4 regions of the Pseudoalteromonas sp. NZS37 genome follow, and region 1 is predicted to be linked to each of the others. Evidence: predicted binding sites of a transcription regulator. Region 1 holds the regulator's gene; each other region holds the start of a gene.
What was found. Region 1 encodes sigma-54, which starts transcription at its own class of promoters, with help from an activator protein. Its sites were predicted from a motif close to GTTGGCACGNNNNTNGNNT; they were not measured.
Positions count from the first base shown of each region.

Region 2: a site for sigma-54 is predicted at 1,641-1,659, ahead of flgJ (flagellar assembly peptidoglycan hydrolase FlgJ). Genes of this name have one in related genera too.
Region 3: a site for sigma-54 is predicted at 1,930-1,948, ahead of I6F47_RS19260 (EF-hand domain-containing protein). Genes of this name have one in related genera too.
Region 4: a site for sigma-54 is predicted at 2,052-2,070, ahead of I6F47_RS06570 (amidase family protein). Genes of this name have one in related genera too.

Region 1 is NZ_JADYXL010000001.1:491,396-494,968, reverse strand. Features, by position in the region: gene rapZ (RNase adapter RapZ) at 1-222, opposite strand, end outside; gene ptsN (PTS IIA-like nitrogen regulatory protein PtsN) at 241-693, opposite strand; gene hpf (ribosome hibernation promoting factor) at 698-985, opposite strand; gene I6F47_RS02235 (RNA polymerase factor sigma-54) at 1,011-2,510, opposite strand; gene lptB (LPS export ABC transporter ATP-binding protein) at 2,580-3,305, opposite strand; gene lptA (lipopolysaccharide transport periplasmic protein LptA) at 3,302-3,573, opposite strand, start outside.
Region 2 is NZ_JADYXL010000001.1:131,611-135,183, reverse strand. Features, by position in the region: gene flgH (flagellar basal body L-ring protein FlgH) at 1-424, shown strand, start outside; gene I6F47_RS00650 (flagellar basal body P-ring protein FlgI) at 436-1,530, shown strand; gene flgJ (flagellar assembly peptidoglycan hydrolase FlgJ) at 1,696-2,712, shown strand; gene flgK (flagellar hook-associated protein FlgK) at 2,714-3,573, shown strand, end outside.
Region 3 is NZ_JADYXL010000015.1:44,154-47,726, reverse strand. Features, by position in the region: gene trkA (Trk system potassium transporter TrkA) at 1-910, shown strand, start outside; gene I6F47_RS19270 (EF-hand domain-containing protein) at 992-1,207, opposite strand; gene I6F47_RS19265 (calmodulin) at 1,285-1,497, opposite strand; gene I6F47_RS19260 (EF-hand domain-containing protein) at 1,637-1,849, opposite strand; gene I6F47_RS19255 (flagellar brake domain-containing protein) at 2,314-2,973, opposite strand; gene I6F47_RS19250 (TrkH family potassium uptake protein) at 3,018-3,573, opposite strand, start outside.
Region 4 is NZ_JADYXL010000003.1:129,757-133,329, forward strand. Features, by position in the region: gene I6F47_RS06565 (gamma-glutamyltransferase family protein) at 1-683, opposite strand, end outside; gene I6F47_RS06570 (amidase family protein) at 680-1,885, opposite strand; gene I6F47_RS06575 (putative 4-hydroxy-4-methyl-2-oxoglutarate aldolase) at 2,223-2,705, opposite strand; gene I6F47_RS06580 (TetR/AcrR family transcriptional regulator) at 2,709-3,362, opposite strand.

The DNA.
Region 1 (3,573 bases):
CAAGTATTCAAGAATATCGTTAAATTCATCTTGTTGTTTAGGGATGTTCCGCACATCAATGCTAACCGCAATTTTATCATAGCTATCAGACACACTGCGAACTAATGAAGGAAGCAAGTTAACTGGAATATTATCTACGCAATAATAACCTAAATCTTCTACAACGCGTAAAGCAACCGACTTTCCAGAACCAGAACGGCCGCTTATGATAATTAACTCCATTTAACACCCTTTATAAAACTATGATTGATTGACAATAACTTGGTAAAGCTCAGTATCTGATTTTGCACTGCGTAACTGTTTACAAAAATCTTTGTTGTTTAGTTTATCAGCAATGGTTGCTAGAGTCTTTAAGTGCTGCTGGTTATCGCCATCTGGTACGATGAGTGCGACGAAAATATCAACAGGGCGATTATCGATTGCATCAAAATTTATTGGAGTTTCGCTAACGAGTACTAAAGCCAAAGGCTCTTCTGCACCGCTCATTCTTCCATGAGGAATGGCAATGCCACGCCCTATACCTGTACTACCGAGTTTCTCTCTGCTCATTAAAGCATTAAGAATATCTTGTTGCGGTAAATACGGAAGTTTGTCGTGAGCAAGTTCGCTAATGAACTCTAAAATTCTTTTTTTGCTATTAAAAAGGACCGCAGCTTTGCTGCAGTCCTGGCATATAAGTGAGCTTAATTTCATCATATTAGTGTCGAGCAAGCTTCTCTTTGTGTTTAATTACTTGTCGATCGAGCTTGTCGATCAACGAGTCAATGGCGGCATACATATCTTGATGTTCTGTAGAGGCAAATAACTCAGCACCGCTTACGTGTATGGTGGCTTCTGCTTTTTGATTTAATTTTTCTACATCGAGAATGACATGAACATTATTAATATGATCAGAGTGTCTTTCTAGCTTCGCAAATTTGGTATTAATATAGTCTCTTAGTGAATCGGTTAATTCTACGTGACGACCAGTTAAGTTTAGTTGCATAAGCATTACCCTCTTTTTTTGCGTCTTAAATCAAACTTTTACGTTGATTTGACGGTGGAATAGCCAGAGATTCGCGGTATTTTGCGATTGTACGTCTCGCTACTTTAATTCCTTGCTCAGCCAATATATCCGCTATTTTGCTATCACTCAATGGTTTTGCTGAGTTTTCTGCTGCGATTAATTTTCGGATAAGCGCACGGATTGCTGTAGATGAACATTCACCACCGTTTTCGGTGCTTACATGGCTTGAGAAAAAATATTTAAGCTCAAATATACCACGGGGTGTGTGCATATACTTTTGGGTTGTTACGCGCGAAATTGTTGATTCGTGCATTTCTACCATTTCAGCAACATCATTTAAAACCATTGGTTTCATGGCTTCAGGACCGTGTTCAAAAAAGCCTTGTTGTTGCTTAACAATACAATTTGTTACTTTTAATAGCGTGTCGTTTCTACTTTCTAAGCTTTTAATAAACCATTTAGCTTCTTGTAAATGCGAGCGAATAAACTGGCTGTCACCACTGGATTTTACAGTGCGAGACATTGCCGCGTATTGGCTATTAACACGAATTTTAGGCATGCTATCTGGGTTTAACTCAACAACCCAGCGGCCTTTAATTTTTTTAACTGACACATCAGGAATAACATACTCAGATTCTTCTCTTACAATAGTATCTGCAGGTTTAGGGCTAAGAGTATGTATTAATGTCATTACTTCTTTAAGCTCTTCTTCTTTGAGCTTAGTTTTCTTCATTAATGTACGATAGTCACGAGCAGCTAATAAATCAATATGCTCGGTTAAAATCATTTTTGTTTCATTAATGTAAGGTGTTTCTTTATCAAACTGGTTAAGCTGAATACACAAACACTCTTGTAAACTACGTGCAGCAATACCAACAGGATCAAACAGTTGGATGCGTTTTAATACAGCTTCAATTTCATCAAGTTCGACTTCGTTATCATCTTCGTTTTCTTGATTAAAGCTTTCTAAAATCTCTTCGCAGCTTAGTGTTAAAATACCTGAATCATCGACGGCTTCTACAATAGCAATAGCAATAGCTTCGTCTGTAGGGCTAAATGGCGTTAGTTGTAACTGCCACATTAAATACTCATGGAGCGTTTCAGTAGAGGCACCTTGGTATATTGATTCGTCTTCAGGCATCGGACCCGATGATGCTGCTGGGGCGGCACTCATGTACTCATCCCAACTAACATCCATAGCCATGTCGTCACTTAGCGTGTCTTTTGCAAGTGCTTCACCACTATCTTGTTCGTATTCGCTTGGAGCATCATCGGCAGATGCGCTAACAGTTATGTCATCTGTATCTGCTTTTTGCTCGTTTTTACCTGCAGCGTCTTCTGAATAGTCTGCTTCTTCAACCTCTAATAGCGGGTTGCTGTCGAGAGCTTCTTGTATTTCTTGCTGGAGATCCAATGTACTGAGTTGCAACAAACGAATAGCTTGTTGCAGCTGTGGAGTCATTGTAAGTTGCTGGCCCATGCGCAGCTGTAGTGATTGCCTCATGTATCTCTAACAATCCTTTTATGTTGTTATAATTAATACTAGCAGATGCTTAAAGACATGGCGTAAATGTTACAGCCTAAATTGCTCGCCTAAGTAAACATCGCGTACTGTTTTATCATTTAATACGTGTTCTGGAGTACCTGATGCAATCAGCTCCCCATGAGAAACAATGTAGGCTTTTTCACAAACATCAAGGGTTTCTCTTACGTTATGATCGGTAATTAATACACCAATCCCACGATTTTTAAGATGTTCTATTATTTTCTTTATATCTAATACCGAAATAGGGTCAACACCTGCAAATGGTTCATCCAGTAATATAAATTTAGGATCTGCTGCCAGCGCACGTGCTATTTCAACACGACGACGTTCGCCTCCTGACAATGCCATACCTTGGCTATCACGAATGTGTTGTATGCTAAATTCATCTAATAATTTATCGAGAGTGTCTTCTCTAGCTTGTTTATTTAACTCTTTGCGCGTTTCTAAAATGGCCATTAAGTTTTGATAAACAGTCAGCTTTCTGAATATTGAAGACTCTTGCGGTAAGTAGCCAATGCCTAATCTAGCACGACTATGCATAGGTAAAAGAGTAATATCGTTATCGTCTATCGATATTTTACCTTTGTCGCTAGGTACAAGTCCTACTATCATATAAAACGTGGTGGTTTTACCTGCGCCGTTAGGGCCAAGTAAGCCAACAATACTGCCAGCTTTGACTTCAAGGCCGACGTTTTTTACAACTTCACGGCCTTTATAGCTCTTTGCTAATAGCTCTGCTTTTAATGTACTCATGGTTGACCTTTGTCGCTTTTTTTACTTTTTTTAGTCTCGATTGGCACTAAAATTGTGTGAACGCGGTCAGTTGAGTTTTCATCTTTTTCGGCACTGATTAGCTGCTGCTCTATATCGTAGGTAATGCTTTTAGCATTTATTTTTTGTCCCGCTTGCGATACTTGTGCATTACCAACAAGCGTTAAAAAACGCTTAGATACATCATAACGTACTTCGTCAGCACTGGCGCTCATAGTCGTGCCATCTGATTGCTTTTCTTCAAAGTGCG
Region 2 (3,573 bases), 360 kb from region 1:
AACAGAAACAGACAAAGAAACCGACGCAAGCTTAGACCCCGTTATTGGATTAGGTGGTCTACCTGTAAATATAGGTGGCGATAGTATTCAGTTTGGTATTGGTAGCGATTCGTCGTTTACGGGCGACTCAAAATCAAACCAGTCAAACAGCTTAGTGGGTGATATTTCGGTTAATGTAATGCGCGTTTTACCTAACGGTAATTTAGTTATACGCGGCGAAAAATGGCTAACGCTTAATACCGGTGAGGAGTTTATTCGTTTAGAAGGGCTAGTACGCCCTCAAGACGTAAGCGCCGATAATACGGTTGAATCAAACCGTATTGCTAATGCACGCATTCAATACTCAGGTAAAGGGCAAACGCAAGAAGCGCAAAGTCCTGGTTGGCTTACACGTTTCTTTAGCAGTTCGCTGTTTCCATTTTAGAGGGTAACAACATGAATAGCCTTAAAGCTTTATGTTTAGTTGTGTTATTAGGTTGGCAGTTTACTGCCAGTGCTGAGCGCATAAAAGATGTGTCTATGGTTGAAGGCGTACGCTCTAACCAATTAGTTGGTTATGGCTTAGTGGTTGGTTTACCAGGCACTGGCGAGCAAAACTCATACACACAACAAAGTTTTAGAGGCATGTTGAACAGCTTTGGTATTACGCTACCTTCAACTCAAAGTCCTAAAATTAAAAATGTTGCCGCTGTTGCTGTGCATGCAGAATTACCTGCATTTAGAAAGCCCGGACAAACAATAGATATTACGGTTTCTTCTATTGGTAGTGCAGGCAGTTTACGTGGCGGTACTTTACTACAAACCTTTTTAAAGGGTGTAGACGGTAACGTGTACGCTATTGCACAAGGTAGCTTAATTGTCGGTGGCTTAGGCGCACAAGGTCTTGATGGTAGTAAGGTTGTAATTAACACCCCTACAGTTGGTCGTATACCAAATGGCGCAACAGTTGAACGCACTGTAGAAAGCCCATTTATGCAAGGCGATTACATTACCTTCAACTTAAACCGCCCAGACTTTACAACGGCAAAACGCCTAGAAAAAACAATTAATGACTTAGTTGGCCCAAATAGCGCACAAGCAATAGATTCTGTTTCTATTCGTGTTATAGCGCCACGCGATGCATCCCAGCGTGTATCGTACTTATCGACACTCGAAAACTTAGAATTTAAACCAGCTGATATGGCCGCTAAAATTATAGTTAACTCGCGTACCGGTACAATTGTCATTGGCAAAAACGTTAAGCTTCAGCCTGCGGCTATAACTCATGGTGGCTTAACAGTAACAATTGCAGAACAACAAAATGTGTCACAACCAAACCCGCTAGCAAACGGTGATACAGTTGTCACACAGCAAAGTATTATTGATGTAAACCAAGACGACTCGCGCGCCTTTGTATTTAATCCAGGTGTAAGCCTTGACGATTTAGTTCGCGCAATTAACGAAGTAGGCGCAGCGCCTGGTGACTTAATGGCTATTTTAGAAGCACTAAAAGAAGCCGGCGCAATTAACGGGCAGTTAGTTGTTATATAAATAACCCAAGCCAATAAATAACGTATTACTTAAGCCCTATTTTTTGAAACTAGGGCTTTTTATTTACAACAACTTAAGTTTATTATTTTTATCTTCCTCGTTTTATCGGTAGTGGCTCAATTTTTGCATTTTTAACTGCATTATTCATTTTGTGTCAAAAAGCCGATGGAAACTAACCACCTCGATAAGCAAAACTTTTTTGATTTAGGCAACTTAGATTCACTTCGTAAAGAAGCCTTAACCAGTGGCGATGCATCAACTGATGCCTCTAAAGCTGCGCTCAAAAAAGCGGCCGCACAATTTGAAGCTATTTTTACGCAAATGTTGCTCAAAGGAATGCGCAAAGCTAACGAAGCATTTGAAGACAAAGACAGCCCATTTAATTCAAGTGGCGTAAAGTTTTTTGAAGAAATGCACGATCAGCAACTTTCAACAGAGCTTTCATCAAATGGCTCGTTAGGCCTTGCCGATTTAATTGTTCAGCAGTTATCGCCTGAGTCTAAAAACTTTATGCCAGGCTCGGTGCTTAGAACAACCAACGATATTTTTAGCGATACGCAAGTCGGCTCAGCTCTTCCTCATGAGCAAAAAAATAAGCAACCCGATCTTATCGTTAATAACACTAAAGCCGATATTGCTGAGCCTAAGGTTAATACTGCAGAGTCTAAAACCGATAGCCCAACATTTAAAAATGCAGAAGAGTTTATAAGTTCAGTGTGGGAACACGCTAAAACTGCAGCGCAAAAAATTGGTTTAAACCCAGCGGTAATGGTTGCACAAGCGGCACTTGAAACCGGTTGGGGTAAGCACATTATTAATAAAAGTGACGGTGGTAGCTCAAATAACTTATTTAATATTAAGTCAGATAATAGCTGGGAAGGCGATAAAGCAAGCAAAGTAACGCTTGAGTTTGAGCAAGGTACACCCGTTAAAAAACAAGCCAGCTTTAGAGCCTACGATTCAATTAAAGATAGCGTGAACGACTTCGTTGATTTTTTAACGCAAAACCCACGCTACAAAGAAGCATTACAAAATACAGCAAAACCAAATGACTTTTTAGATTCATTACAAAAAGCAGGTTATGCAACCGATCCAAATTATGCCAGCAAAATAAAAAAAGTGCTCAATAGCAGTCAGCTAAAAGACATTGCGGCAAACGTGATCCGCCAAGGAGTAGAGTAACATGTCGTTTAATTTATTAAACATTGCCAGTTCTGGGGTTAGAGCAAGCTCGGAGCTACTGCAAACGACAAGTAAAAATATCGCCAATGTAAATACCGTAGGCTATGTGCGTGAGCGTACAGAGTTTACCACTATGGTTGATAACCAAGTGGGGCGAGGCGAAACATACCGATTACTAAACGAGTTTGCTCAGTCACAGCTAAATCGTGACACCTCTAATAAATCGTTTTTCGATCAGTTTATTACTGAGGCAAATAGAGTTGATACTATTTTTTCTGAAGAGTCGAACAACCTTTCGACCGGAATTAACTCTTTATTTAATAACGTGCAAGAAGCGCTAAATCAGCCGTCATCTACCGTTGCCCGCTCATTAGTAATGACAGATGCGCAAAGCTTAATTGATCAAATGGATAGACTTTCGGGCATCGTGCTTGATCAAAAAAGTGTAGTGAACGAGCAGCTCGAAATATTTTCAGATGAAGCAAACTCACTAATTCAAAGTATTAGCACGCTAAATCAAAATATTGCAGCAGTTAATGGCACTAATAACGCCGCAGATGCGAGCTCTACCTATAACGAACGCGATAAAGCAATACGCGACTTATCAGAGCTAATAGACATAGAAACGCTTGATGGTCCAAATGGCGAAAAACTCGTTTTTATGGGCACAGGCGAAGCGGTTGTTATGCAAAATGGCGCATTTAACTTATTTTCGATGACAGGCGACCCCGATCCTAATTTTAAAGAATTCACGCTTGACGTTAATGGTGGCAAAGCAGTGCCGCTTGAAGTTGATGTAAGTAAGCTTAAAGGAAAAATTGGCGGCTTACTTGCTTTTAGAGATGACATATTAGTCCCTGC
Region 3 (3,573 bases), on a different contig from region 1:
AGCCGTAAAAGCTTACTATGGCGGTTTGCTTGTAGGTTATGCGTTATCTGCACTTAAAGAACACATCCCTAATGTAGAGACTCGTGTTGCTGCTATTTATCGTCAAGGTAAAGCAATAAAACCATTGGGTACCACCGTTATTGAAGCCGATGACGAAGTATTCTTTATTGCCGCTACAAAACATATACGCGCAGTAATGAACGAGCTACAAAAACTTGAACGTTCGTATAAAAAAATTATGATAGCTGGTGGCGGTAACATTGGGGCAGGCCTTGCCCGCTCACTTGAAAAAAACCACACCGTTAAACTAATTGAACGCAGTAAAGAACGTGCCGAGCAACTCTCAGAAATGCTCGATAACACGGTCGTTTTTTGTGGTGACGCATCTGATCAAGAACTGCTCTCAGAAGAGCATATTGAACAAGTCGATGTATTTATTGCCGTAACCAACGACGATGAAGCAAACATTATGTCGGCCATGCTTGCAAAACGTATGGGCGCACAAAAAACCATGGTACTTATTCAACGTGGAGCTTACGTTGATTTGGTACAAGGCGGCGAAATAGATATTGCCATATCGCCACAACAAGCAACTATATCAGCGTTATTAACGCACGTACGCCGTGGTGATATTGTTAACGTGTATTCACTGCGTAAAGGCGCAGCAGAAGCCATTGAAGCGGTTGCTCATGGTGATGAAAACACATCTAAAGTGGTTGGGCGTGCGATTGCCGACATAAAACTTCCTGCAGGTACAACCATTGGGGCAATAGTACGTAATGACGATGTGTTGATAGCTCACGATGATACAATTATTATGTCGGGCGATCATGTCATCATGTTTTTAATCGACAAAAAACACATTACCGTTGTAGAAAAACTATTCCAAGTAAGTGCTATATTCCTTTAACTAGTTACTCTAATTAGTTAATTTAATACACAAAAAAGCCGCTGACTAAGGCGGCTTTAATGGAGTATGCTTAAATATTGATTACTGTACTTTTGAAAACTCTTCTTTAGAGATTTCACCATTACCATCAGTATCCAAATCATCAAAAATCTTTACAAGCTGAGGGTTAACCTTTGCTTCTTCCATTGTAATAGCACCGTTACCATCTGCATCAAAAGAGGCAAAATCTACTGCGGCATATGCTGCTGATGAAGATGCTAAAACGATAACTGCAAGTGTTGTATTTAATGTTTTCATAATAATATTCCTAGTAATATGGGAAGTCCTTTTCAAAGATCCCTGACTGTGAAAAATGTTTAATCTGAAAAGATTAATTAGTAATTAGCGAATTCTTCTTTAGAAAGCTCGCCGCTACCGTCGGTATCTAGCTCAATAAATTCAGCCATTAAATCTGTATCGACTGCCGCTTCGCTTGGGCTAATTGTGCCGCTACCATCGATATCAAGGCTGTCAAAATCTGATGCTGCAAATGCAGCGGAAGAAGATGCTAGTACTATAAGTGCTAATGCTTTATTTAAATGTTTCATAACTTAATCCTTCAATGTTCTATCAAAAAAATTGCTTCGTTTAACTTAAAACGTAATTTTCCACTTCCTTGTTATCCTCTTTCGTAAGCTCCCTTGCCTACTTAGGTGTCTTTGGCAACTCAGGATAAATACTTTTTAATTAAGCTTCTGAAAATTCTTCTTTTGATAACTCACCATTTTGGTCAGTATCAAGCTCAGAAAACATGCTCATTAGCTTTGCATCTACTGATGCTTCTGCTTGGCTAATTGTGCCACTGCCGTCTACATCCAGTGTGTCAAAATCTGTTGCAGCAAAAGCGGCTGAAGAAGATGCAATAGCGATAAGTGCTAAAGTTTTATTAATACTTTTCATAATATGTATCCTTCAAATTTATGTGTGTGCGATTAAGTATTTCACTTTGAATCACGATTTCGTTCAGTACACTTAGACTATTACAACTTAGATGCCAACATTTAAAAGCTATTAATTTTCAATAAGTTAAATATAAAACGTACAACAAGAAGGCGTTTTTAGAATAATTATTGTTGCCCTTTAGCAACACGTTTTAAAGGGCCTACATTAAAACCATTAAAAACATATAGTTATGTTTATATAAAAAGATACATTTTTAAATGTATGGTTTTAAAAGGAGGGATTTAAAAGAATAATTGAGATAAATTTTAACGAGGAAGCTTTAATAACAAAAACAAGCTGTAAAAAACAAAACGTAATCAATTGTTTTATTTAAATAATAATTTTAATTATGAAAGAGAGAAAAAACATTTTATAAATACTGACATAAAATGCCTTTTTGTTGCAAATAAGCGAAAACCTATTTATTCAACGGTAGGCTCAAGCGCAGAAGGGTCTATAAAATGCTCTTTCATAAAGGCTTTCATTTCATCCTCGCTTGCTAGTAGCTTAATTCCACAGTGCACACCGGCGGCATGCTCTTTAACACTGCAAATTTCACCTTCAAAATCTTTATCACTGCTATTAAGTACGACAGTGCATTGCATATCTTTAATACTTTCAACTTGCTGATCGCCTCTAATATCAAACATTACACCAGTGAGTGAAATGTCTTTAATAAGGCCTTCAAGTACCCTATCGTCACTTAGCTTTAGCTTTGCAGGTAATAAGGTAGGTATGCGTGTTTGTGAGCGTAGCGCAAATAACTGCACTTGCTTTGGAAAGTTTATAAACACGAGTTTAGCGGGATGAGAGGCTACCGACATAATTTGCTGGCGAAACGCAATAACTTGCCCACCACTACCTTCAATAAGCGCTCTTACAACAACCATTACGCCATCACGTAAATAGTCACTCGCCGCAGGTAAACGCTTTGCATTGGGATAATTTAAAATAATAAACTGTTTATCGAGTAAACCAACTAATTCAGTTTTAACACGCTTACTGCTTGTAGGTGTTAATATTTCTAGGTCGACTAAGCTGCCTACACTTATATGCTTTAGCTTTTCTAAATTTGTTGGCATATCCCTTTCCCAATAGTTCGTAATTTAAAACTTAAGCCGCTCGTTTATCCACGCCAAAAAGTAGGCGTAAATAGCACTAATAAAGTAAATATTTCTAAACGACCAAACACCATTGCAATGGTAAGCAACCATTTAGCACCATCGGTTATAGCGCCATAATGCGATGCTACATCACCCAGACCTGGACCTAAGTTATTTAAACAAGCCGCAGTGGCTGAGAACGCAGTTATGTTATCCATACCCGTGCCCATAAGCGCTAACATAATAATAATAAACACCAATGCATACGCAGAGAAAAATCCCCACACGGCTTCTACTACTTTGTCTGGCAACGCCTTTCGACCCAGCTTGATTGAATATATAGCCCGAGGGTGCACCAAACGATTAAGCTCACGCACACCCTGCAAGTAAAGTAAGAACACGCGCACTACTTTCATACCACCACCGGTAGAGCCTGCACAACCACCAATAAAGCTCGAAAATATAAGTAAAATAGGTAAAAACAAAGGCCATGTTGAAAAGTTATCAGTAGCAAAGCCTGCTGTTGTACTCATAGAAACAGCTTGAAATAATGCCTGATCGAGGGTTTCATCGCCATTA
Region 4 (3,573 bases), on a different contig from region 1:
ACTACTTCGGCTTGGGTACTTGCAATATCATCTGTGGTAATCGAGCTGCCTGCTTTGGCTAAATCAGCGGCAAATGAGTTGGCAAGTGCACCTTCATAAAATGCGTTTAAACCCTGTTTTGCTAAGTGCTCAAATGTTGCTGCAAGTTTAGGGTTTTTAAAATGCTGACCTGCTTGCAAGGGTTTGCCATTGGGTATGTAGAGGTTTTTAAACGCGTCATTGGTATTGTTAGCAGCGGCTAGTTTTTCGCAGCCTGCCTGCAAGCTTTTTGTAACGGTAAAGCCCTCGCGAGCAAGTTTTATTGCGGGCGCTAAAATTTTTGAAAGTGGCAGTGCTGCGTGTTCATCAAGCTCAAGCGCTTTTTGCCAACCGCGTATTGTACCCGCTTGAGTCAGTGCGCTTAATCCGCCGCGCTCTGGTATTTGCGTGTGCGAGTTATAGGGTGTTGTATTAGTTGCTGCGCGGCCGCAGGCGTCAATAGCGGTGGGTGTTTTTTGATTGGGATTATCGATAAGCCAAAAGCTGTCGCCACCAATTGAGTTCATATGTGGATATACAACGCTAATAGCAGCTGCTGCGGCTACCATAGCCTCGGTAGCTGTACCGCCTTGTTTTAGTATATTTATACCCGCCTCAGTGGCCGAAAAGTGAGACGCGGTAAATGCAATGTTGTGTGTGGTCATGCCGGTGTGTCCTGTTTAAAGTGTGCAGCTAATTGTTGTACGCAAGCAAGTAGGCTTTTATCGTTACCGTGGCTCATCATTAGTGAAAAACCATAAGGATGATCATTTGCTAAATCAGCCAGCGGTAAATGCACTTGCGCTGAGCCACTAAGGCCCGCAATTGCCGAAAGCGTAATAATTTGCATGCGTAAGGCGCTTGTGTCGGCGCCTAATTTAGGTGCGGTTGTGGGTGTGGTGGGTAAAAATAAGCAGCTGTGTTTGTTTAGGTTTTTAGCGACTATTGTTTGCCACTCGTGCTGTATTTTTAACGCCTCTTGTTCTTCTTGCTCGGTTAAAGCCAGTGCCATTTTAAAACGAGCCGCAATTGCTGGCGCAAAATGAGAAAGCTGATCTGGGAGTTCAAGCCAGTCTCGGTGCGTTTTAGCAATCGCACGACCTTGTAATATTCTAAAGGTATCGGCAAGCTCACTTAGTAAACCAACGTTGGGGAGCTTAAAATCGATATGATGATTAAAATAAGGTTTGGTTTTTTCTAAAAGGTTACCCAGTGGTGCTTGTAAAGAGGAGTCAACAAGTTCAAAGAGTGCTTCGCAAATAACCAGCGTATTTACTTTATTAATAGGTTGTTGTGGTAATAATACATCGCCAACGCTGCTTAATAGCTCGGCGCTTTGGGTAAGCCAACCTATAGTATCAAAAGGCGGTGCCAACGGTATTAGGCCGTCTTTTTCAATCACGTTATGGCTTGGCCTTATACCAAATAAACCACAATAGCTGGCGGGTATTCTAATTGAGCCGCCAGTGTCGGTGCCTAAGCCAATATCGGCTAAGTTAGCAGCAACGGATGCAGCAGACCCCATACTCGAACCACCGCAAGTATGCCCTTTTAATTTAGGGTTTTGTGCTGCACCATAATGAATGTTATTTCCCTCTAAGCTGTAAGCAAGCTCATCGGTATGGGTAAAGCCTGTAAAGCTACAACCCTCGTCCATTAACATATTTACGGCACTTGCTGTTTGCTGGGCCGGTTTTGCTGCTTTAAACCAGTGTGGGTTACCTGCGCTGTTGCGCTCACCTTTAACAGCAAATACATCTTTTATTGCAAGACGCTTATTAATAAGCGTGCCTTGGTAATGTGTTTGCCATGCCTTAGGACCATGGTCACAAAAAATACCGGTCGTATTATTATTTTTGCTACTCATATCACCACTCGTTATAAAAAATCTGACCAAGCAGTTCAGATTTAGAGTGATTAAAAAGACGGATTAATTTTTATTATTTTTCAGCTCACTGCGTAACATCTTGTTTTTATTTTACAGAGCCTAATCCGCTTTTTAATCGGTTAGCTTATTATATTGTTTAAAACCTAAGCAAGAGGAATGCCACAAATTAAAATCCTGTCCAATTGGTCAGGATTTGGCGAGTTGTATGAGGTTAGTAAATATGGGCTGTAAAAATAGTGGTATTAAAATGAGCTAAAACAAACCAATTTGGTGCGCAGGTGCACCAAATTGGTCTTTATTTATATGGTTGTGAGCGCTAAATAAGGGACGTTTTACTGATGATTAAACCGTTAATATCGGCGTAAGCCCAATCGTTAGGTTCCATGGTGGTGCTAAGCATGGTAACAGCTTGGTTTTTATCACCAAAGCCGCGCTTTAAGGTACTACGCGGTGTTGAGCCTAGCGCCATTACAGGTAAGTTCATCGTGGCGAGTATTTCTATATCTCGGCAACAGCCATTTATTATTACGCCTTCCCAACCATTATTTAGGGCACGCTCAGCCATAATATCGCCAATAAACGCAAAGCGTTTGCTCGCAAACCCGTTTATAACTAATACTTTACCTTCACCATTTTCATGCAATATATCGGCAGCAAAAGAGTTGTCTTCTGGACAGGTAACTGTAACTACTTTGCCATAAAACGTGGTTTTTTTACCAAAGTGATAAAGGCCACTGTCGGCTACTTGCACGTTATCGCGATGATCGTCAAATAAATCGGGTGTAGTAAAGGATGTCATGGGTTAAGTCTCACTTTGCTCAGGTATTTTAAGACCAATACCTTTTAAAATTATGTGGGCAATTGATTGCGTAATTTGTGCCACATCGGTTTTGTCGTACTCTAATTTGTTCATTACGAGTAAAACCTCAGCCTGAAAGTCGGCGTAATACTGCGTGGTAGACCAAATAGTAAAGAGCAAATGGTAGGGGTCAACCTTATCCATTTTATCTGCGTCCATCCACGCTTGAAGTACATCAACTTTTTGCTTAACCCAAGGGCGGGTATTGGTTCTAAAGTAGTTTTGTAAATAAGGGGCACCGCGCAGTATTTCACTGGCAAATAAGCGAGATTGCATTGGCTGATTTACGGCGAGTATTACTTTACTTTTAATATAGTTATAAAGCACGGTAGCTGGATCGTCGTTAATTGTGACGTTATCGAGCCCTAAGTTCCAATTAGCTATTATGCGGTCGATCACAGACTCGTACAGACCATCTTTACTTTTAAAGTAATACAAAATATTAGCTTTTGGCACCTGCGCTTCTTTAGCAACCATGCTCATACTTGCTCCGTCGTAACCTAATTGCGAAAACAATTGCTCGGCGGCATCTAAAATTAGTTTTTGGTTTTTTTCGCGTGTTACTTCTTTTTTATTTGGTTTTATTTGTGTGGTCATTGTTGAGTTTGCGTGTTTAACGTATTGATTGATTGTAGCTTTACTGACCAAAAGGTCAATTACTAAAAAGTGTGAATGTAAAAAACAGGGGAAGAGGTTTAAGCTATAAACTTTAGGGTCTGTTGATCTTTGCGGATTAAAATTTGTTCAAACTAGGGGCTATTTAATCGCGGCGCGAGATTTGTAACCTAGTGGGCTAAGTAAAAACCGA